3 regions of the Streptomyces sp. NPDC029216 genome follow, and region 3 is predicted to be linked to each of the others. Evidence: riboswitches for the same ligand, from Rfam matches in the RefSeq annotation. Region 3 holds a riboswitch; each other region holds the start of a gene.
What was found. Region 3 has a riboswitch for cobalamin ahead of AB0F18_RS25235 (ribonucleoside-diphosphate reductase subunit alpha). Riboswitches for the same ligand answer to the same signal wherever they lie in the genome.
Positions count from the first base shown of each region.

Region 1: it holds a riboswitch for cobalamin, as region 3 does, so the genes downstream of both, cobN (cobaltochelatase subunit CobN) here and AB0F18_RS25235 (ribonucleoside-diphosphate reductase subunit alpha) in region 3, are expected to answer to the same signal.
Region 2: it holds a riboswitch for cobalamin, as region 3 does, so the genes downstream of both, AB0F18_RS26225 (energy-coupling factor ABC transporter permease) here and AB0F18_RS25235 (ribonucleoside-diphosphate reductase subunit alpha) in region 3, are expected to answer to the same signal.

Region 1 is NZ_JBEZWL010000029.1:34,343-41,852, reverse strand. Features, by position in the region: gene cobN (cobaltochelatase subunit CobN) at 1-2,151, opposite strand, end outside; cobalamin riboswitch at 2,184-2,341, opposite strand; gene AB0F18_RS14070 (cobalamin biosynthesis protein CobG) at 2,602-3,867, shown strand; gene AB0F18_RS14065 (precorrin-8X methylmutase) at 3,872-4,519, shown strand; gene AB0F18_RS14060 (precorrin-2 C(20)-methyltransferase) at 4,516-6,024, shown strand; gene AB0F18_RS14055 (hypothetical protein) at 6,106-6,624, opposite strand; gene AB0F18_RS14050 (cobalt-precorrin-6A reductase) at 6,634-7,428, opposite strand; gene cobM (precorrin-4 C(11)-methyltransferase) at 7,418-7,510, opposite strand, start outside.
Region 2 is NZ_JBEZWL010000085.1:8,463-15,972, reverse strand. Features, by position in the region: gene AB0F18_RS26245 (L-serine ammonia-lyase) at 1-958, shown strand, start outside; gene AB0F18_RS26240 (SsgA family sporulation/cell division regulator) at 1,177-1,584, shown strand; gene AB0F18_RS26235 (hypothetical protein) at 1,680-2,198, shown strand; gene AB0F18_RS26230 (flavodoxin family protein) at 2,213-2,923, opposite strand; cobalamin riboswitch at 3,015-3,246, shown strand; gene AB0F18_RS26225 (energy-coupling factor ABC transporter permease) at 3,277-3,975, shown strand; gene AB0F18_RS26220 (energy-coupling factor ABC transporter substrate-binding protein) at 3,975-4,322, shown strand; gene cbiQ (cobalt ECF transporter T component CbiQ) at 4,326-5,075, shown strand; gene AB0F18_RS26210 (ATP-binding cassette domain-containing protein) at 5,072-5,893, shown strand; gene AB0F18_RS26205 (PadR family transcriptional regulator) at 6,009-6,584, shown strand; gene AB0F18_RS26200 (EF-hand domain-containing protein) at 6,643-6,855, opposite strand; gene AB0F18_RS26195 (Lrp/AsnC family transcriptional regulator) at 6,971-7,417, opposite strand.
Region 3 is NZ_JBEZWL010000079.1:4,275-11,784, forward strand. Features, by position in the region: gene AB0F18_RS25230 (ribonucleotide-diphosphate reductase subunit beta) at 1-68, opposite strand, end outside; gene AB0F18_RS25235 (ribonucleoside-diphosphate reductase subunit alpha) at 68-2,458, opposite strand; cobalamin riboswitch at 2,606-2,737, opposite strand; gene AB0F18_RS25240 (GNAT family N-acetyltransferase) at 2,796-3,293, opposite strand; gene AB0F18_RS25245 (Uma2 family endonuclease) at 3,372-3,956, shown strand; gene AB0F18_RS25250 (YbdD/YjiX family protein) at 4,013-4,213, opposite strand; gene AB0F18_RS25255 (carbon starvation CstA family protein) at 4,210-6,411, opposite strand; gene AB0F18_RS25260 (GntR family transcriptional regulator) at 6,541-7,305, opposite strand.

The DNA.
Region 1 (7,510 bases), on a different contig from region 3:
CGCCGACTCGTCGAGGCCGAGGGCCTCGCGCAGGCCCGGCAGGGCGGAGGTGCCGCCCCAGATCTGGCGGGCGCGGAGGATGGAGAGGACCAGGTTGACCCGGGCCTCGCCGGTCGGGGCGCCGCCCAGGACGTGCAGGCCGTCGCGGATCTGGGCGTCCTTGACCTCGCACAGCCAGCCGTCGACGTGCAGGAGGAAGTCGTCGAAGCCCTCGTCGTCCGGGCGTTCGTCCAGGCCCAGGTCGTGGTCGAGCTTGGCGGCCTGGATCAGGGTCCAGATCTGGGCGCGGATGGCCGGGAGCTTGGACGGGTCCATGGAGCTGATCTGGGCGTACTCGTCCAGGTGCTGCTCCAGGCGGGCGATGTCGCCGTACGACTCGGCGCGCGCCATCGGCGGGACCAGGTGGTCGACCAGGGTGGCGTGCACCCGGCGCTTGGCCTGGGTGCCCTCGCCCGGGTCGTTGACCAGGAACGGGTAGACCAGGGGCAGGTCGCCCAGGGCCGCGTCCGGGGAGCAGGAGGCGGACAGGCCCGCGTTCTTGCCGGGGAGCCATTCGAGGTTGCCGTGCTTGCCCAGGTGGATCATCGCGTCGGCGCCGAAACCGCCGTCCTCCGCGGCCGCCTGGATCCAGCGGTACGCCGCCAGGTAGTGGTGCGACGGCGGCAGGTCCGGGTCGTGGTAGATCGCGATCGGGTTCTCGCCGAAGCCGCGCGGCGGCTGGATCAGGATGAGGAGGTTCCCGCGGCGCAGCGCCGCGAGGACGATGTCGCCCTCCGGGTTGGAGGAGCGGTCCACGAACATGTTGCCGGGGGCCTCGCCCCAGTGTTCCTCGACGCTTTCGCGGAGGTCCGCGGGAAGCTCGGCGAACCAGCGCCTGTAGTCGGCCGCCGGGATGCGGACCGGGTTGCGGGCCAGCTGCTCCTCGGTGAGCCAGTCCTGGTCGTGGCCGCCGGCCTCGATCAGGGCGCGGATCAGCTCGTCGCCGTCACCGGAGACCAGGCCCGGGATCTCGGCCTCGGGGCCGAAGTCGTAACCGGCGGCGATGAGGGTGCGCAGGAGTTCCACCGCGCTGGCGGGGGTGTCCAGGCCGACCGCGTTGCCGATGCGGGAGTGCTTGGTGGGGTACGCGGACAGGACCAGCGCGATCCGCTTGTCGGCGGGGCCGATGTGGCGCAGCCGGGCGTGGCGGACGGCGATGCCGGCCACGCGGGCGGCGCGCTCGGCGTCGGCGACGTACGCGGGCAGGCCGTCCTCGTCGATCTCCTTGAAGGAGAACGGGACGGTGATCAGCCGGCCGTCGAACTCGGGCACGGCGACCTGGGTGGCGGCGTCGAGGGGGGACAGGCCCTCGTCGTTCTCCTCCCAGGTGCTGCGGGAGCCCGTCAGGCACAGGGCCTGGAGGATCGGCACGTTGAGCGAGGCCAGCGCGCCGGCGTCCCAGGACTCGTCGTCGCCGCCCGCCGAGGCGGTCGCGGGGCGGGTGCCGCCGGCGGCGAGGACGGTGGTGACGACGGCGTCCACCGAGGACAGGGCTTCGAGGAGCCCGGGCTCGGGCGTGCGCAGGGAGGAGACGTACAGGGGGAGGGGGCGGCCGCCCTTGGCCTCGATCGCGTCGCAGAGGGCGTGCACGAAGGCGGTGTTGCCGCTCATCTGGTGGGCGCGGTAGTAGAGCACGGCGACCTGGGGGCCGGTTGCCTCGGTGGCCGGGCGCTCCAGGGGGCCCCAGGTGGGGGAGGCGGCCGGGGGCTCGAAGCCGTGGCCGGTGAGCAGGACGGTGTCCGAGAGGAAGCGGGCCAGCTGTTCGAGGTTGGCCGGGCCGCCGTGCGCGAGGTAGCCGTGCGCCTCGGCGGCGATGCCGATCGGGACCGTGGAGGCCTCCATCAGCTGGGCGTCCGGGGCCTGTTCGCCGGTCAGCACCACCACCGGGCGGGTCTGGCCGGGGGCGAGGAGGACGTCGAGGCCCTCCTGCCAGGCGCGCAAGCCCCCGAGGAGGCGTACGACGACCAGCTCGGCGCCGTCCAGGAGGCCGGGCAGGTCGTCGAGGGGGAGGCGGGAGGGGTTCGCGAACCGGTACGGCACGGGGCCGCCGGCGGTGTTCGCGGCGCGGGCGCTGAGCAGATCGGTGTCGGACGTCGACAGCAGCAGGATCATGCGGCGGCAGGCCTTCCTCGGGGTTTCCGCGCCCCGGGCAGTGAGGACAGCGGGAGTTCCTGACTCACCTCGCGGATCGCTCCGCGGGGCTCACAGTGGCGGGACCGCGCCGGAATCGCACCGGGCTTCCTCCCATGTCGCCGTCCTCGGCGGTGACGGGCCGAGTGGTCCGCCGGAAGGTCATCTTAGGTGTCCCTTTCCCTGGCCGGGAGGTGGGGTGGGGGTGGTGGGCGCGGCCGTGCTGTCGGGGCTCTGCCCTGGGGGCCGTGCCGCAAACGTCGGGTGGGTGGGGGTGCCGCCGCGCGGAGCCGGTCCCCGCCCCGCCCTTTCCCCGTACCGCGGGGCTCGGCCCCGGACCCCGCGCCTCGAACGCCGCCGAGGCCGACGTAGCTGGTCGGGGTGGCGACGGACACAGGTCGGGGGTGGGGAATCGTGGGTATGCTCGCGGCCATGCCGCCCCAGCCACCTTCCGCCGCATCGCGGGACGAACCCGTCATACGCGACCGTGGCGACGCCTGCCCCGGCGCGCTGCGGCTGCACGCCGCCGACGACGGGTACCTGGCGCGCGTCCGGATCCCCGGCGGGCTGCTCACCACCCGGCAGGCCGCCGTACTCGGGCTCGCCGCCGAACGGTTCGGCGACGGGCACCTGGAACTCACCTCCCGCGGCAACGTCCAGCTGCGCGGCCTCGCCGACGGCTGCGGCGCCGGGCTCGCGGAGCTGCTGGACGGGGCCGGGCTGCTGCCCGCGCCCAGCCACGAGCGGGTGCGCAACATCGTGGCCACCCCGCTCGGCGGGTCCCTCGTCGTGGACTGGGTCCGGGAACTCGACCGGCTGCTGTGCGCGAGCACCCGGGCGGCCGCCCTCTCGGGGCGCTTCCTGTTCGCCCTCGACGACGGGCGCGGCGACGTGGCCGCCCTCGACCCCGACGTGACCGTGCTCGGCGCCGGACCCGGCGTCAGCGGCCGGGCCCTCGTACGGCTCGGCGCGGCCGCCGACGCCGTCGAGGTCGACGCCGCCGACGCGCCCCGGGCCGCGCTGCTGGCCGCCGAGTACTTCCTCGACTCCGCCGACGCCGCCGGGAACCGCGCCTGGCGCGTCGCCGAACTGGGCGTCGAACACGCCCTTGAGGCAAGGGAGTTCGCCCTGCGGCTCGGCGCCGCCGGGATCGCGGCCGGGCACCGCCCCGAGGTGGCGTGGCCGTACACCGAGCCGCCCCGGCCCTGGGGCGAGTACGGCGCCGGACTCTGCGTGCTGCTCCCGCTCGGGCGGCTGGACTCCGCGCAGTGGCGGGTCCTGGCCGAGGCGGCCGGCGGCGAGCTGCGCGTCACCCCCTGGCGGAGCGTCATCCTGCCGCGCGCCGCCGCCGACGGCTGCGACCGCATCGAGGCGGCCGGCCTCGTCGTCCGGCCCGGCAGCCCCTGGCTGTCCGTCACCGCCTGTACGGGGCAGCCCGGTTGCGCCAAGTCCCTCGCGGACGTACGCGCCGACGCGCGCGCCGTCGTGGCGCAATCCCCCGGAGACCTGCCCGTGCACTGGTCGGGCTGCGCGCGCCGGTGCGGCCATCCGCGCGGCACCGCCTGGGTGGACCTGGTCGCCACCCCGGACGGGTACGAACTCGACGCCCGGCCCGTCCCGCACACCGACCTGGCGGCCGCCCTCACGGCCGCACGACGCCCCCGTACACGTACCACCACACCACCCCCGTCGCAGTGAAGAAATGAGCGAGTACACCGTGTTCGAGTACGAGAAGGACGGCGCCGCGATCTACCGCCAGTCCTTTGCCACGATCCGCGCCGAGGCGGATCTCTCCGGGCTGCCCGCCTCGGTCGCCCAGGTCGCGGTGCGCATGATTCACGCCTGTGGCATGACCGACCTCCCCCAGGACCTGGGCTACACCCCCGACGTCGTCCTGCGGGCCCGCGCCGCGCTGCACGCCGGCGCGCCGATCCTGTGCGACGTGCAGATGGTCGCCAGCGGCGTCACCCGCAAGCGGCTGCCCGCCGGCAACGAGGTGATCTGTACCCTCTCCGACCCGGCCGTGCCCGCCCTCGCCGCGAAGATGGGCACCACGCGCAGCGCCGCCGCCCTCGAAGTCTGGCGCGACCGGGGCCTGTTGGAGAACTCCGTGATCGCCGTCGGCAACGCCCCGACCGCGCTGTTCCGGCTGCTGGAGATGATCGAGGAGGGCGCCCCGCGGCCCGCCGCCGTCATCGGCGTGCCCGTGGGCTTCATCGGCGCCGCCGAGTCCAAGGACGCCCTCGCCGCCCACCCCTCGGGCCTCGACCACCTGATCGTGCGGGGCCGGCGCGGCGGCAGCGCCATCGCGGCCGCCGCGGTCAACGCGATCGCGAGCGAGGAAGAATGAGCGGCCGGGAGGACAGTCAGGTGAAGGGGAAGCTGTACGGCGTCGGGCTCGGGCCCGGGGATCCGTCGCTGATGACCCTGCGCGCCGTCGAGGTGATAGCGCAGGCGGACGTCGTCGCCTACCACAGCGCCCGCCACGGCCGCTCCATCGCCCGCTCGATCGCCGCGAAGCACCTGCGCGCCGACCACGTCGAGGAGCCGCTGGTCTACCCGGTCACCACCGAGACCACCGACCACCCCGGCGGCTACCAGGGCGCGATGGAGGAGTTCTACGAGGCCTCCGCCGCCCGCCTGGCCGCGCACCTGGACGCCGGCCGGACCGTCGCCGTGCTCGCGGAGGGCGACCCGCTCTTCTACGGCTCGTACATGCACATGCACAAGCGGCTCGCGGACCGCTACGAGGCCGAGGTCATCCCCGGCGTCACCTCGGTCAGCGCCGCCGCCGCCCGCCTCGGCACCCCGCTCGTGGAGGGCGAGGAGGTGCTGACGATCCTGCCCGGCACCCTGCCCGAGGAGGAGCTCACCGCCCGCCTCGCCGCCACCGACTCGGCCGTCGTCATGAAGCTCGGCCGCACCTTCCCCGCCGTGCGCGGGGCGATGGAGGCCAGCGGGCGCCTGGCGGAGGCCCGTTACGTCGAGCGGGCCACGATGGAGGGCGAGCGGACCGGGGCCCTGGCCGACACCGACCCCGACAGCGTCCCGTACTTCGCGGTCGCCGTCGTGCCCAGCCGCGTCGGCAACCCGGGCAGCGTGCCGTCCGGGCCCGGCGAGGTCGCCGTCGTCGGCACCGGCCCGGCCGGTCCGCTGTGGCTGACCCCCGAGACGAAGCGGGCGCTGGCCGACGCCGAGGTGCTGATCGGGTACACGACCTACCTCGACCGGGTGCCGGTCCGGCCTGGCCAGGTGCGGCACGGCTCCGACAACAAGGTGGAGTCCGAGCGCGCCGAGTTCGCCCTCGAACTCGCCCGGCGCGGCAAGCGGGTGGCCGTGGTGTCCGGCGGCGACCCCGGGGTCTTCGCCATGGCCACCGCGGTCCTGGAGGTGGCCGGGCAGGCCCCGTACGCGGACGTGCCCGTACGGGTGCTGCCGGGCGTGACGGCGGCCAACGCGGCGGCCGCCGCGGCCGGGGCCCCGCTGGGCCACGACTACGCCACCGTCTCGCTCTCCGACCGGCTCAAGCCCTGGGAGGTCATCGCGGAGCGGCTGCGCGCGGCCGCCGCCGCCGACCTGGTGCTCGCCCTGTACAACCCGGGCTCGCGCAGCCGGACCTGGCAGGTGGCGCAGGCACGGGAGCTGCTGCTGGAGCTGCGCGCGCCGCAGACCCCGGTGGTCGTGGCCCGCGACGTGGGCGGGCCGGAGCAGTCGGTGCGTGTTGTCACGCTGGCCGAACTGGAGCCGTCCGAGGTGGACATGCGGACCATCCTGCTGATCGGCTCCTCGCAGACCCGGGTCACCGAACGGCCCGACGGGTCGCGGGTGACGTGGACCCCGCGCCGGTACCCGTGACCGCGCCGACGGGATGAGCACGGCCCGGCCCGGGGACACCGCCCCGGGCCGGGCCGCCGTCGTCCCGCCGCGCCCGGCGGCTCACCCCGGACAGCCGGCCAGGGCGTCCGCGCACCCCTGGACCGTCTCGGGGTCGACCGTGAGCAGCTGCCACGAGACGACACCGGCCGGGGGAGAGTCGTCCTGCGGGGCCGGGTCGATGTGCGCGGTCAGCGCCGCTCCCGCCGGGAAGTTCAGCCGGGTGACCTCCCCCGCGGTGCACGACACGTCGAACGACCGGTCCCCGTCGCCGCCTTCGCGGGACAGCACCAGCGTCACCCGCGAACTCTCCTCGCTGTCACAGGCGATGTCGAAGCGGTACGGGCGCTCCCCGCCGGTCTCCAGGGACTTGTCCATGCCGGCCTTGAGGAACCCCGTCCCCCGCATCGTCACCCGGGCCCCGGCCGGTACGTCCTTGCCCAGGACCTCGTCGGCCCGCTGCAGCGCGTCGTCGGGCTCCCAGCCCTTGGGTTCGGGCGCCGGGCCCCCGCCGCATCCGGTGACGAGCGCCGTCGCGGCCGCGAGGACCAGGACGAGGACGAGGGAGTGACGTATCCGCATCCCTTCACCCTAGAGGGTGCGGCCGCCGTCGCCGAGCCAGCGCAGGGCCGCCTCCACCGACTCCGCGCGGGCCACCCCGGAGGGCACCGGCGGACGGCGTACCACCAGGACCGGGATGCCCGCCTCGCGGGCGGCGGTGAGCTTGGGCGCGGTCGCGTCGCCGCCGCTGTCCTTGGTGACCAGGACGTCGATGCGGTGACGGGCCAGCAGCTCCCGCTCCTCCTCCAGGCCGAACGGCCCGCGCGCCAGCACCGTCTCCAGGTTCGGCGGCACCGGCCCCTGCGGCGGGTCCACCGAACGCACCAGGAACCAGGTGCCGGTGAGGTGCGCGAAGGCGTGCAGGCCCGTCCGGCCGGTGGTCAGGAAGGCCCGGCCGCCCAGCGAGGGCAGTACGGCGGCGGCCCCCGCGAGGTCGTCCGCGAAGGTCCAGGCGTCGCCCGGTCCCGGACTCCAGCCGGGCCGGCGCAGCGCCAGCACGGGCACGCCCGTGAGCGCCTCCGCCTCCGCCGCGTGGAAGCTCATCCGCTCCGCGAAGGGGTGCGTGGCGTCGACGACGTGCGTGACGCCGTGGGCGACGATCCAGCCGGCCAGCCCCTCGACCCCGCCGAAGCCGCCGATCCGGGTCTCGCCCGGCGGCAGCACGGGGGAGCTGACCCGGCCCGCGAGGGAGTTCGTCACCCGGTACTCGGAGGCGTACGCGGGGTCGCGCGCCAGCGCCTCGGCCAGCCGGCGGGCCTCGGTGGTGCCGCCCAGGATCAGCAGGTGCCGGCCGGGCTCCCGTGCGGCGGACGGGTCAGCAGACATGCCGGTCGCGCTCGGGGGAGTAGAGGTGGCTGTCGCGGAACTGCTCCGCGCCCAGCGTCCGGCCCACGACGATGACGGCAGT
Region 2 (7,510 bases), on a different contig from region 3:
CGCCCCGCTGCTGGAGAAGACGTACTACTCGGTCGGCGGCGGCTTCGTCGTGGACGAGGACGCGGTCGGCGAGGACCGGATCAAGCTCGACGACACCGTGCTGAAGTACCCCTTCCGCTCCGGCGACGAGATGCTCCGCCTCGCCGACGAGACCGGCCTGTCGATCTCCTCCCTGATGATGGAGAACGAGAAGGCCTGGCGCACGGAGGAGGAGATCCGCGAGGGCCTCCTGGAGATCTGGCGGGTCATGCAGTCCTGCGTCTCGCGCGGCATGTCCCGCGAGGGCATCCTCCCGGGCGGGCTGCGCGTCAAGCGCCGGGCCGCCTCCACGGCGCGCCAGCTGCGCACCGAGGGCGACCCGATGATGCACCGCAGCGAGTGGACGACGATCTACGCCATGGCGGTCAACGAGGAGAACGCGGCGGGCGGCCGCGTGGTGACCGCCCCGACCAACGGCGCGGCGGGCGTCCTGCCGGCCGTCCTGCACTACTACATGAACTTCGTGCCCGGCGCGGACGAGGACGGCGTGGTGCGCTTCCTGCTGGCCGCGGGCGCGATCGGCATGCTCTTCAAGGAGAACGCCTCCATCTCGGGCGCCGAGGTCGGCTGCCAGGGCGAGGTCGGCTCCGCCTGCTCCATGGCGGCGGGCGCCCTGGCCGAGGTGCTGGGCGGCTCCCCGGAGCAGGTGGAGAACGCGGCCGAGATCGGCATGGAGCACAACCTGGGCCTGACCTGCGACCCGGTCGGCGGCCTGGTGCAGATCCCGTGCATCGAGCGCAACGGCATGGCGGCGGTCAAGGCCGTCACGGCGGCGCGGATGGCGATGCGCGGCGACGGCAGCCACAAGGTCTCCCTGGACAAGGTCATCAAGACCATGAAGGAGACCGGCGCCGACATGAAGGTCAAGTACAAGGAGACCGCGCGCGGCGGTCTCGCGGTCAACGTCATCGAGTGCTGATCCGGACACGGTGAGGAGGGGCCCGGCGCGGGTGCGCCGGGCCCCTCCGTGCGTCCGGGCGCCTCCGGGTGCGTCCCGGCGCGATCGGGGGGTACGAGCGGCGCAGAAGGGGTCCAGCGGCCCGCCCGGGTCGGGACCTTCGGCCCCCGGGCGGCGCCCGTCGTGTGCACTAGCGTGCTGCGGGGGGCGCAGTGACCCCGCGAAGAGAGGCAGCCGCCATGGCCATCACCGAACACCGTGTCCTGCCGCTGCGGCTGGAGGCCGCACCGCTGCCGGTCCCCCTGGAAGGTGTCTTCGTCTACCGCACGGACCGGCCCTACGAGGTCTCCGTCGAGTTCCGGGGCGCCGGGACCGCGATCGCCCGCTGGGTGTTCTCGCGGGAGCTGCTGATGGACGGGCAGACCTGCGCCACCGGCGAGGGCGACATACAGGTGTGGCCGCGCTGGACGGGCACCGAGCCGCGCGTCCTGCTGGCCCTCAGCAACGGCGAGCGCGGCTGCGTGGTCTCCGCGCGGGCCAAGGACCTGCGCGAGCTGTGCCGGCGGATGACCGAGCTGGTCCCGCGCGGGCAGGAGCGGCGCCACTACGACCTGGACGCCGAGCTGAGCGCGCTGCTGACGTTCTGAGGACGCGGGGGCGGGCCGCGTGCAACCACGGGGGCCGCTGGAGTGTCGTACCGGATGACAGTCATTTCCCCGTCTCAGAGGATCGGGGGGACGCCATGCGTCACCACCCGCACCGCCGCCGGATCGTGGCCCTGGCCACGGGTGCCCTGCTGACCGCAGGGCTGGCGCTCGCCGCACCGGCCTCGGCGGCCGCCCCGGCCGCCGTCCGCTCCAGCAGCACCCCGCTCGTCGTCAACGCCCGCTGGGGCGGTCACTGCACGTTCGACCGGGTCGTGATCGACCTGGAGGGCTCCGTGCCCCCGGTCACCGTCACTCCCGTCTCCCAGCTGGTCTACGACGGGTCCGGCAAGCCCGTCCCGCTGGCCGGGAAGTACTTCCTGGAGATCCGCCTGCACCCCGCCGCCGGTCACGACGACGCGGGCAACAACGTCTACCAGGGCCCCAAGCTCCAGCAGATCTACCTCAGCAAGCTCAAGGGCCTCGCCCTGACCGGCGATTTCGAGGGGTACGTGACCTTCGGCGCCGCCTTCGACACCCCGCCCGTCTACAGCACCTCCGTCCTGCACTCGCCCGAGCGGTTCGTGGTGGACGTCGCGCACCCGAACACCTGCTGACAGGGGAGCACTGCCTAGCGGTGCTCCGGGTTCGGGAAGTCGAAACGGCAGCCGGCGTCCCACAGGGAACGCTGGTTGCCGTGGGCGGGGATGCCGCCCGCCCGCTTGAGGAGCGCCGCAAGGTGCATCAGGTTCCAGGACATGAACGCCGTGTTGCGGTTGGTGAAGTCGTTCTGGGGACCGCCGGAGCCCGGGTCCAGGTACGAGGGCCCGGGCCCGGCCTCGCCGATCCAGCCCGCGTCGGCCTGCGGCGGGACGGCGTAGCCCAGGTGCTGGAGGCTGTACAGGATGTTCATGGCGCAGTGTTTGACGCCGTCCTCGTTGCCGGTGATCAGCGCCCCGCCGACCCGCCCGTAGTAGGCGTACTGGCCGTGCTCGTTCAGCAGCGAGGAGCAGGAGTAGAGCCGCTCGATGACCTGCTTCATGACCGAGCTGTTGTCGCCGAGCCAGATCGGGCCGCACAGGACGAGGATGTCGGCGTCCATGATCTGGCTGTAGAGCACCGGCCACTGGTCGCTCTCCCACCCGTGTTCGGTCATGTCGGGCCAGACGCCGGTGGCGATGTCGTGGTCCACGGCGCGGATCAGGGAGGTCCGGGCGCCGGCCGATTCCATGACGGCACGGCTCTTGGCGATCAGCCCCTCGGTGTTGCTGGTCTCGGGCGAGCGTTTGAGGGTGCAGTTGACGTAGACGGCGGAGAGGTCGGAGTAGTCGTAGTCGGCCACTCCCCCACCCTGCGGGCCGGCCGGCGGGCCCGCCAGCGTCCGGCGGCCGTCCGGGGGACCGAAGCGGAATTATGTCCTCCGATGGGCCGGATCGGTCCGGTTTGATACCGGTCCGTGCGTGCGACTAGGGTCAGCGGGCCTTGGTGTTCGGGAAACCGGTGGGAAACCGGTGCGGCCCTCGCCACTGTGATCGGGAAGTCCGGCTCCACCCCCCTCGCGGGAAGCCACTGGGACCGCGCGGGAGACCGCTCGGGCCCGGGAAGGCGGAGCCGGGGCGGCAGTACCCGTCAGCCAGGAGACCGGCCGGGGCGCGTACGTCCATCCACGAGGTGCTGGAGAGGTCTCCCGAACTCATGCACATAGCCGAGGGGTTCCTGCCCCCACTGCACGCGGCCGCCTGGGGCGCCGCGTCCGCCCCGTTCGTCCTCCACGGGGTCCGCGCCCTGACCCGCGAGGTGAAGGCCCACCCGGAGAGCACCCTGCTGCTCGGGGCGTCCGGGGCGTTCACGTTCGTCCTGTCCGCACTGAAGATCCCCTCGGTGACGGGCAGTTGCTCGCACCCCACCGGAACCGGACTGGGCGCCATCCTCTTCCGGCCGCCCGTCATGGCGGTGCTCGGCACGATCACCCTGCTGTTCCAGGCGCTGCTGCTGGCGCACGGCGGCCTCACCACCCTCGGCGCCAACGTCTTCTCGATGGCCATCGCCGGGCCCTGGGCCGGGTACGCGGTCTACAAGCTGCTGCGGAAGTCCGGTGCGCCGCTGATGGTGACCGTCTTCTCCGGCGCCTTCTTCGCCGACCTGGTCACCTACTGCGTGACCTCCGTCCAGCTGGCGCTGGCCTTCCCCGACCCGTCCAGCGGCTTCACCGGCTCCCTGGAGAAGTTCGCGGGCATCTTCGCCCTCACCCAGATCCCGCTCGCGGTCAGCGAGGGACTGCTGACGGTGCTCGTGATGCGGCTGCTGATGCAGTCGAGCAGGTCCGACCTGGTCCGCCTCGGGGTCGCGAAGCTGACCGGGCAGAAGCGGACCGAGCAGGAGGCGGCCCTCTGATGACCAGGAACGCCAAGATCAACACCCTGCTGCTGCTCCTGGTGGCGGCGCTGGCCGTGCTGCCGCTCGCGCTGGGGCTCGGCGAGGGCAAGGAGGAGCCGTTCACGGGCGCCGACGCCCAGGCCGAGTCGGCCATCACCGAGCTCAAGCCGGACTACCAGCCCTGGTTCTCCCCGCTGTACGAACCGCCGTCCGGCGAGGTCGAGTCCGCACTGTTCGCCCTCCAGGCCGCCCTGGGCGCGGGCGTGCTCGCCTACTACTTCGGCGTCCGCAGGGGCCGCCGCCAGGGCGCGGCGCAGGCCCTCGCCCAGGCGCAGGCCCCCGCCGAGAGCACGCGGGAACGGTAGCCGGTGCTGCCCATCGACGTGGCGGCGCACGGCAGCCGCTGGCGCGGCCGGCATCCGCTGGAGAAGGCCCTGCTCGGGTTCGGGCTGACCGTCACCGCCGTGTGCCTGCCCCCGTGGCCCGGCGGGCCGCTGGTCGCCGCGGCCACCCTGGCCGTGCTGCTGGGGCCCGCCGGGGTGGCCGGGCGGCAGCTGTGGCGGGCCTTCCGGGTCCCGCTGGGGTTCTGCGTCACCGGGGCGCTGCCGCTGCTGGTCTCGGTGGGCGGCCCGGACGGGTTCCTCGCGCCGGCCCCGGACGGGCCCCGGCACGCGGTGGACCTGCTGCTGCGCACCTCGGCCGCCTCGCTCGGGGTGCTGCTGTTCGCCTTCACCACACCGGTCTCGGACGTCCTGCCCCGGCTGGTGCGGGCCGGGGTGCCGGCGCCCGTGGTGGACGTGGCCCTGGTCATGTACCGGATCGGGTTCCTGCTGCTGGACTCCCTGGCGCAGGTCCGCCGGGCCCAGGCGGCCCGGCTCGGGCAGACGAGCCGGGCGGCCGCGTGGCGTTCGGTGGCCGGGCTCGCGGCGACCTCGTTCATCCGGGCCTTCGACCGCGCCGCCCGGCTCCAGGAGGGCCTGGCGGGGCGCGGCTACGACGGCGCGCTGCGGGTACTGGTCCCGCCGGCGCCGCTGTCCTGGCGGTTCCTGGCGGCCGCCGCCGCCCTGCCGGCCGGCCTGGTCGCGGGGACCCTCGTACTGAAGGAGCTGGGACTGTGACCGCGTTGGTGGAACTGGTCGGCGCGGGGTACGCGTACGAGGACGGGCCGGCCGTGCTGTCCGGCGTGGACTTCTCGATCACCGAGGGGCGGGCGCTGGTGCTGCTGGGCCGCAACGGCAGCGGCAAGACCACCCTGATGCGGCTGCTGAGCGGGGGCCTGCGGCCCGGCTCGGGCGTGCTGCGGCTGGAAGGCACGGCGGTGGCGTACGACCGGCGGGGGCTGACCCGGCTGCGCACGACCGTCCAGCTGGTGGTGCAGGACCCGGACGACCAGCTCTTCGCGGCCTCGGTGGAGCAGGACGTGTCCTTCGGCCCGATGAACCTGGGCCTGCCGGAGGCGGAGGTCCGCGAGCGGGTGGACTCCGCGCTGGCCGCGCTGGACATCACCGCGCTGCGCGACCGCCCGACGCACCTGCTGTCGTACGGGCAGCGCAAGCGCGCGGCGATCGCGGGCGCGGTGGCGATGGCGCCGCGGGTGCTGATCCTGGACGAGCCGACGGCGGGCCTGGACCCGGACGGGCAGGAACGGCTGCTGGACGTCCTGGCGGGGCTGCGGGCGGCGGGGACGACGGTGGTGATGGCCACCCATGACGTGGACCTGGCGGTGCGGTGGGCCGACGACGCGGCCGTGCTGACTCCGGCGGGGGTTCGGGTGGGGCCGGCCGGGGTCCTGCTGTCGGACCCGGAGCTGTTGGCTTCGGCGGGCCTGCGTCAGGCGTGGTCCCCGGCGGTGACGGCCTTCCTGCGGGCCCACGGGTTCCTCGGCGCGGACGCCCCGGGGCCACGGGTACCGGAGGCGCTGGGTGCGCTGGGCTGAGCACCGGGGGCGGGGTCGGCCCTGCGGGGCGGTGTCCGGTGTGCCCACCCGTCCCGCCCTGCGGGACGATTGCCCACACCGGGGTGGGGCGGTTGGCCGCGCCTACGATGGCCGCATGTCGCTGCCCCATGCCATTCTCACCGCCCTGCTGGAGAAGCCCTCGTCCGGGCTGGAGCTGACCCGGCGGTTCGACAAGTCGATCGGCTACTTCTGGTCCGCGACGCACCAGCAGATCTATCGGGAGCTGGGGCGGCTGGAGGAGGCGGGGCTGATCCGGGCGCTGCCCAGCGAGGTGCCCGTGCGGGGGCAGAAGAAGGAGTACGAGGTGCTGCCCGACGGCAGCGCGGAGCTGGCGCGGTGGGTGGACGAGCGGCAGGACCCCAAGCCGATGCGGGACGCGCTGCTGCTGCGGATCCGGGCGGCGGCCGTGGTGGGGCCGCAGGGGCTCGGGCCGGAGCTGCGGCGGCACCTGGAGCTGCACCGGACGCAGTTGGCCGAGTACGAGGCCATCGAGGCGAAGGACTTCCCGCCGGGGCGGGACGCGGCCGAGGACCGGCTGCGCCGGCTCGTGCTGCACGGAGGGATCGCCCTGGAGGGCTTCTGGCTGAGCTGGCTGGAGGAGGCCCTCAATGAGGTCGAGGACATGACAAGCCTCGACGCGGAGGGCCCCGGGGCCCCGGCCGGCACCTGACGCGCCCCCGCCCCGGCGGGCGGGGCGGAGGCGGGCGCGGCGCCCGCGGGGCGGGACCTTACTTGTTCAGGTCGGCCCAGAACTCGTCGAAGCTCAGCAGCTTGTCGCCGTTGAGGTCCTTCGCGGCGATGATCGCGTCGGCGACCGCGGGGGTGACGAACGCGTCCCCCATCGCGCGCATGGCCGCGCTGTACTCGTCGGCCGTGATGACGCCGTCGCCGTTCTCGTCGAACCGGTTGAACGTCTCGCGGGCCTGCTCGATGTCCGCCACTGGGGCCACCCCTTCCTGGTGCTTGTTGACCGGCTCAGGGTAGCCGTACCGGGGGCCGGTCCCGTCCATGGGTCCCGTTCGACCGGCAGGCATGGGCGCGGCGGTCGGCCGTTGGTCAGGGCTGCTTGGGTCCTCGGTAGGGCAGTGTCCGGCTGTAGACGACGCTCGTGGTCGTGCTGCCGAAGCCGGCCAGTTCGTCCATGAGCGTCTCCAGGTGCTCCATGGAGGTCGCGGCGACCTTCAGGGTGTAGCAGTCGTCGCCGGTGGTGCGCAGGCACTCCAGGATTTCGCGGCGTTCGGCGAGGAGATGGTGCAGTGGCTGGTGGCGGTTGCCGGGGTACTTCAGGCGGACGACGGCGAGCACCGGGTAGCCGACCTTGGCCAGGTCCACGGTGGCGTGGTAACCGGTGATGACGCCCCACGACTCCAGATTCCGCACCCGCTCGGTGGTGGCCGACGGGCTGAGGCTGACGCGGCGCCCCAGCTCGCTGAGGGAAATGCGGGCCTCCTGCTGCAGGTGCTCGATGATCGCCCAGTCGATGTCGTCGAGGTTCACGGTCATGGCGCGATATTACCGGGAGATTCGCTACAGGCAGCCGGAACTACCGGGAAGATGACGTTCCCCGCAAGGGGATCACCGCAATAACCTCGGGGC
Region 3 (7,510 bases):
TAGCGCATCGGACGGAGCGTGAGCTCGAAGCCCGGGTCGAGGAGGTTCTTCTTGTCGGTGGAGCTCATTACTGGCAGGCCTCGCAGGACTCGGGGTTCTCAAGGGAGCAGGCCAGCGCCTCGGCGTCCAGGGCCTGCGGCAGCTGGGTGGGGGTGGCGGCAGCCGGGACGGCGGTGCCGGAGGCCGCGCGGGCGATCTTCGTCGCCGGGCGCGAGCGCAGGTAGTACGTGGTCTTCAGGCCCTGCTTCCAGGCGTACGCGTACATCGAGCTGAGCTTGCCGATGGTGGGCGTCTCCAGGAACAGGTTCAGCGACTGGCTCTGGTCCAGGTACGGCGTACGGGCCGCCGCCATGTCGATCAGGCCGCGCTGCGGGATCTCCCACGCCGTGCGGTACAGCTCGCGGACCTCCGCCGGGATCCAGCCGAAGCCCTGCACGGAGCCCGAGGACTCGCGCAGCGCCTCACGGGTCTGCGCGTCCCACACGCCCAGCTTCTTGAGGTCCTCCACCAGGTAGGCGTTGACCTGGAGGAACTCGCCGCTGAGGGTCTCGCGCTTGAAGAGGTTGGAGACCTGCGGCTCGATGCACTCGTACACGCCCGCGATCGAGGCGATCGTCGCCGTCGGGGCGATCGCGAGGAGCAGGGAGTTGCGCATGCCGGACTGCGCGATCCGGGCGCGCAGGGCGTCCCAGCGCTCGGGCCAGTGGCGCTCGGTCTCGTAGTGGTCGGGGTGCAGCACGCCCTGCGCGGTACGGGTCTGCTCCCAGGCGGGCAGCGGGCCGCTGCGCTCGGCGAGGTCGCAGGAGGCCTCGTACGCGGCCAGCATGATGCGCTCGGCGATCTTCGTCGACAGGGCCTTCGCCCCGGCGGAGTCGAAGGGCAGGCGCAGCTTGAAGAAGACGTCCTGGAGGCCCATCGCGCCCAGGCCCACCGGACGCCACTTGGCGTTGGAGCGGCCGGCCTGCTCGGTCGGGTAGAAGTTGATGTCCACGACGCGGTCGAGGAAGGTCACGGCCGTGCGGACGGTCTCGTCCAGGCGCTCCCAGTCCATCTCGCCGTCGACGACGAAGGCGCCGAGGTTGACGGAGCCGAGGTTGCAGACGGCGGTCTCGCCGTCGTTGGTGACCTCGATGATCTCGGTGCAGAGGTTGGAGGAGTGGACCACCGTGCCGGGCAGCGCGGTCTGGTTCGCGGTCCGGTTGGAGGCGTCCTTGAACGTCATCCAGCCCTGGCCGGTCTGCGCGAGGGTGCGCATCATGCGGCCGTACAGGTCACGGGCCGGCATGGTCTTCTTGGCCAGCCCGGAGGCCTCGGCCTTGACGTAGGCGGCGTCGAACTCGGCGCCGTACAGGTCCACCAGCTCGGGCACGTCGGCCGGGGAGAACAGCGACCACTCGGCGTCGGCGTTCACGCGGCGCATGAACTCGTCCGGGATCCAGTGGGCGAGGTTGAGGTTGTGCGTACGGCGCTGGTCCTCGCCGGTGTTGTCGCGGAGCTCCAGGAACTCCTCGATGTCGGCGTGCCAGGTCTCCAGGTAGACGGCGGCGGCACCCTTGCGGCGGCCGCCCTGGTTCACAGCGGCCACGGAGGCGTCGAGGGTCTTCAGGAACGGCACGATGCCGTTGGAGTGGCCGTTGGTGCCGCGGATCAGCGAACCGCGGGCGCGGATGCGCGAGTACGACAGGCCGATGCCGCCGGCGTGCTTCGAGAGGCGGGCGACCTGGTGGTAGCGGTCGTAGATGGAGTCCAGCTCGTCCAGCGGGGAGTCCAGCAGGTAGCAGGAGGACATCTGCGGGTGCCGCGTACCCGAGTTGAACAGGGTCGGCGACGACGGCAGGTAGTCGAGCCGGCTCATCAGGCTGTACAGCGAGGCCACTTCCTCGACGGCGCGGACGCTGTCGTCCTCGGCCAGGCCGCAGGCCACGCGCAGCATGAAGTACTGCGGGGTCTCGATCACCTGGCGGGTGATCGGGTGGCGCAGCAGGTAGCGGCTGTGCAGGGTGCGCAGGCCGAAGAAGCCGAAGCGGTCGTCCGCACCCTCGGCGAGCGCGTGCTCGACCAGCGCGTTCAGGCGGGCGGCGTGGGCGGCGACGAACTCGGCGGTGCGGTCGGCGATCAGGCCCTCGCGGTGGCCGACGGCGACGGACTCGGCGAAGGAGGTCGCGCCCTGGCCGGCGGCCTCGTCGGCCACGGCCAGCGTCAGCAGGCGGGCGGCCAGACGGGAGTAGGCCGGGTCCTCGGAGATCAGGCCGGCCGCGGCCTCGGTGGCGAGCCCGCGCAGCTCGGCCTCGTCGGCGGAGGCGCTGCGGCCGCGCAGCGCGGCGGCGGCGACCCGTCCGGGGTCGGTGTCGGGGAGGTCGGCCGTGAGCTCGGTGAGGGTGCGCAGCAGCGCGGCGCCGGGGCCCTCTGCTTCGGGGTGGTCGGACTCTGCGCGCGGGGCGGCGGGCGCGATGGTCACGGGGGAGCTCTCCCTCACTCGGCCCGGTCATCGGCGGAGCGGGGCGCGAGCGGGCGCATGCGGGCGCGCGCACAAGCGCGTTCGGCACCACATGGCGTCCACCGGCCCAACCGCGAGGCCCGGACGAATCGACACCCCGGTTCGGTCGATCCGGGGGGCACTGCCGGCAGGTCCTCGGACTCGCGGATACGCGGGTGGGCGTACGTCACACCGTTGCGGGACAGTTCCGGATTCCCACCGGATTCCCCTGCGGCGGCAGCAGGCATGAGCATACATGTGGGGGCGACCCGATGCGGTAGCCCCCACATGTTGTGTCGGGTGCATGCGGAGCGTGTCGTTACAGCTCCAGTCGGTATGTGAGCAGGGTGAGTTCCGGGATGGGCGACCAGTCCCGTTCGGGCGTACGGACGAACCCGAGCCGCTCGTAGATCCGCTGGGCTCCGCGCATGGCCGGCTGGGTGGACAGCACCAGCGCCGTGACCCCCTCCAGGGCCCGGGCCCGTTCGGCGCAGACCCGTACGAGGGCCTCCCCGACGCCCTGCCCGCGGGCCTCGGCGGCCACCGCGAGCATCCGGAACTCGGCCTCGTGCGGGCCGGCGACGTCCGCGAGCCGGCTTCCGGGCGGGGCGAACGTCACCCCGCCGAGCACCTCCCCGTCGCGCACGGCGACGAGCACCTCCCCGTCGCCGGCCCGGCCGGCGACGTCGCGCAGGACGTTGAGGTAGTGGTCGTCCTCGTTCTGGTCGAGCAGCCCGTCCCCGGTGTAGGCCTGCCCGGTGATCTCGCCGAGCCGCGCGTACTCGTCTTCCCTCGCCGTTCTGATCTCGAAGTCCATGCGGTCGAGTGTGCGCCACGGGTGTCGGTGCCCGGCGCTATCGTCGGAAGCAGCACCGTCGAGGAAGGCGAGCGAGGCATGACCGTCATGACCGAACGTCCCCACATGACGACCGAAGTGTTCGAGCACCTGGCCCGTATGGCGGCCCGCGAGGAGGAGGGGCTGCGACTGGAGTTCATTGGTGGGGTGCTGAGGAGCAAGGCCATGCCGGACGGGGACCACGGGCGGATCATCGTGTGGCTGGCGCGGATCTGTATGCAGCGCCACCCGGATTTCTGGCTGCACCAAGGGCAGGGGATCAAGGCGGAACGGTACCGGGAGGGCCGCGCCATTCCGGACGGGGTACTGGCGCACGAGGACGCGTTCGTCGGGCAGAGTGACTGGGGGGATCCGGGCGCGATCCTGATGGCCGTCGAGTTGACCTCCTGGGACTCCGACACGGAGCGGCGCGACCGGATCGAGAAGCCGCGCGCTTATGCGGAGACCGGTATCCCCGTCTACCTGCTCATCGACCGGCTCAAGTGTCAGGTTCTCGTCTACAGCGACCCGGATGGCGACCGGTACGAGACCGTACGTACCGTTCCCTTCGGCAAGGACGTCACGCTCCCCGACCCTGTCGGCATCACCCTCCAGACCGAGCGCCTCAAGGACTGGGTGCGCTGACCCCGCGTACGCGGATGGGCCCCGCCGGATGACCAGCGGGGCCCATCAGTAACCCTTCAGCAGCAGCGGAAGCCCTCGCGCGGGTCCGCCTCGCGGGCGTCCGTGCGGGCGCGTTCGAAGGCGCGGCGGGTCATGACCTCGGCATCGGGGTCGTGGGAGCGGGCGTGGGCGACGTAGCGGTCGTACGCGGCCTCGCCGGAGAACTCCCGTACGTAGTACCGCGCCTTGGCCAGCGCCCCCCGGACCGCGCCGCTCACGCGACCGGGTCCTTCACGCGGCCGCCGCCCCCGTCGAGGCCGGCCGCCGCGAGCTCGGCCTTCTCCTCGGCCGTGGCGATCAGCCCCGCCGGAGCGATGATCTTCGACTCGGTCCACGGCACCTCGGAAAGGCGGACCGACGCGGGGTCGGACACGGCCTTGAAGCAGGTCCGGGCCGCGTCCAGCAGCACGATGATGATCAGGGCCGCGAAGAGGGCCGACAGGACGCCGTCCACCGTGGCGTTGGTGACCACGGTGTGCATCTCGTCCATGGTCTTGGCGGGCGGCAGCACCTTCCCGGCGTCGATGCCCGTCTGGTACTTGTCGCGCTGTGCGAAGAAGCCGATCTTCACGTCGTCCGAGAAGACCTTCTGGTAGCTCGCGGTGAGGGTGACGGCCACGTCCCAGGCCAGCGGAACGGCCGTGACCCAGGCCCACTTGAGCCGGCCCGACTTGACCAGCAGCGTGGTGCACACGGCCAGCGCGACCGCCGCGAGCAGCTGGTTCGCGATGCCGAACAGCGGGAACAGCTGGTTGATGCCGCCCAGCGGGTCCTTGACGCCGACCCACAGGAAGTAGCCCCAGCCGCCGACGACGACGGCGCTGGCCACCCACACGCCCGGCTTCCAGCTGACGTCCTTGAAGGACTTGTGCACGTTGCCCAGGGTGTCCTGGAGCATGAACCGGCCCACCCGGGTGCCCGCGTCCACCGTCGTCAGGATGAACAGGGCCTCGAACATGATGGCGAAGTGGTACCAGAACGCCTTCATCCCGGCCCCGCCGACCACGGCGGAGAAGATCTCCGACATTCCGAGCGCGAACGTCGGCGCGCCGCCCGTACGGGACAGCAGGGTGGTCTCCTCGACGTCCTTGGCGGCCTGCGCGAGGGCTTCGGGGGAGATGGCGAAGCCGAGGTGCCCGACCGCCGCCGAAGCGGACTGGACGGTGGTGCCGATGACCCCGGCGGGGGAGTTCACGCCGAAGAACAGGCCGGGCTCGATGATGCTCGCCGCTATCACGGCCATGACGGCGACGAAGGACTCGGTGAGCATGGCGCCGTAGCCGATGACGCGGACCTGGGTCTCCTTCTGGATCATCTTCGGGGTGGTGCCCGAGGAGACCAGGGAGTGGAAGCCGGACAGGGCCCCGCACGCGATGGTGATGAAGACGAAGGGGAACATCGATCCGGCGAAGACCGGCCCGTCGCCGCGGGTGGCGAAGTCGGTCACCGAGGGCATCTTCAGCGTCGGCATGGCGACGACCACGCCGACGGCCATCAGCCCGATCGTGCCGACCTTCATGAAGGTGGACAGGTAGTCGCGGGGGGCGAGCAGCAGCCACACCGGGAGCACGGAGGCGAAGAAGCCGTACCCGATCATCCAGAGGACCAGGGTCTCCTTCTCCAGGGTGAAGAACTCCGCCCAGGAGGACTCGGCGACCCAGCCGCCCGCCACGATCGCCAGGAGCAGCAGCGCGACGCCGACGACGGAGACCTCGGTGACCCGCCCGGGCCGCAGCCAGCGCAGGTAGACGCCCATGAAGAGGGCGATCGGGATGGTCATGCCGATGGAGAAGACGCCCCAGGGGGAGTGCCCCAGCGCGTTGACGATGACCAGGCCGAGCACCGCCAGCAGGATGATCATGATGGTGAACACGGCGAGCAGGGCGGCGGCCCCGCCGATCGGGCCTATCTCGTCCCGGGCCATCTGGCCGAGCGAACGCCCGTCGCGCCGGGTGGAGAAGAACAGCGTCACCATGTCCTGGACGGCGCCGGCGAAGATGACGCCCGCGACGATCCAGATCGTGCCCGGCAGGTAGCCCATCTGGGCGGCGAGCACCGGGCCGACGAGCGGGCCGGCGCCGGCGACGGCGGCGAAGTGGTGGCCGAAGAGGACGCGCCGGTCGGTGGGGTGGAAGTCGACACCGTTGTCGAGGCGTTCGGCGGGGGTGGCCCGCGTCTTGTCCAGCTTCAGCACGCGGTTCGCGATGAACCGGGAGTAGAAGCGGTAGCCGATGGCGTACGAGCCCAGCGCGGCGGCGAGCAGCCAGGCGGCCGAGATCTCCTCACCGCGAGAGAGCGCGAGCACGCCCCAGCCGATGGCCCCGACGAGGGCCACGAGCACCCATACGGCGATCGACTGCGGGGTGGCCCTGGCCGTCGGTGTCCGTTGTGTTCCTGTTGCTCCCGGTTCCGACATGATCCTCGTCCCCTCGTTGATCATCTGCGTAAGCGCACGGAATATACGGGGGGTTACCGGTGGACGTAAGCCCCCGTCCGTATAGCGGTACGAGCGTCCACCGGGGCCGGAAGGGTCGTCAACCGTTGATCACACAGCAGGTCGCTGGAGGCGGGCAACGAACTTATAACGGTCGCCGCGATATACCGATCGCACCCATTCGACCGGTTCTCCGTCGGCGTCCAGCGAGTGCCGCGAGAGCATCAGCATGGGCAGGCCCACGTCGGTGCCGAGCAGGCCGGCCTCGCGCGGGGTGGCCAGGGAGGTCTCGATGGTCTCCTCGGCCTCCGCGAGCCGGACGTCGTACACCTCGGCGAGGGCCGTGTAGAGGGAGGTGTACTTGACCAGTGAACGGCGCAGCGCGGGGAAGCGCTTGGCCGACAGGTGCGTGGTCTCGATGGCCATGGGCTCACCGCTGGCCAGGCGTAGCCGCTCGATGCGCAGCACCCGCCCGCCGGTGGCGATCTTGAGCAGTCCGGCGAGGGTGTCGTCGGCGGTCACGTAGCCGATGTCGAGGAGCTGGGAGGTGGGCTCCAGGCCCTGGGCGCGCATGTCCTCGGTGTAGGAGGAGAGTTGCAGCGGCTGGGAGACCTTGGGCTTGGCGACGAAGGTGCCCTTGCCCTGGATGCGCTCCAGCCGGCCCTCGACCACGAGCTCCTGCAGGGCCTGCCGGACGGTGGTCCGGGAGGTGTCGAACTCGGCGGCGAGCGTCCGCTCCGGCGGCACGGGGGTGCCGGGGGGGAGGGTTTCGGTCATGTCGAGCAAGTGCCGCTTGAGTCGGTAGTACTTGGGTACACGCGCCGTCCGAGTGGCTGGCCCGCCCTCCGGTTCCGTGGTCGCCCCTTCGGTGGACATCGCCGCCCGCCTTCCCGACTCCAGTTTCGCTGCCGTCACCGGCTCCTCCGATATGTGCGGTCACATGGTGACACGGGTGGGAGGGCAGGCCTCCTCCCTCCCCCAGGTGTCGGTCCGGTAACGGACCGAGCACCCGCTCATTAGACCCTTGACACCCCTAAAGGTCTAGGCCAAGCTCCCGGTACTGGTCTAAACCAATATGGAT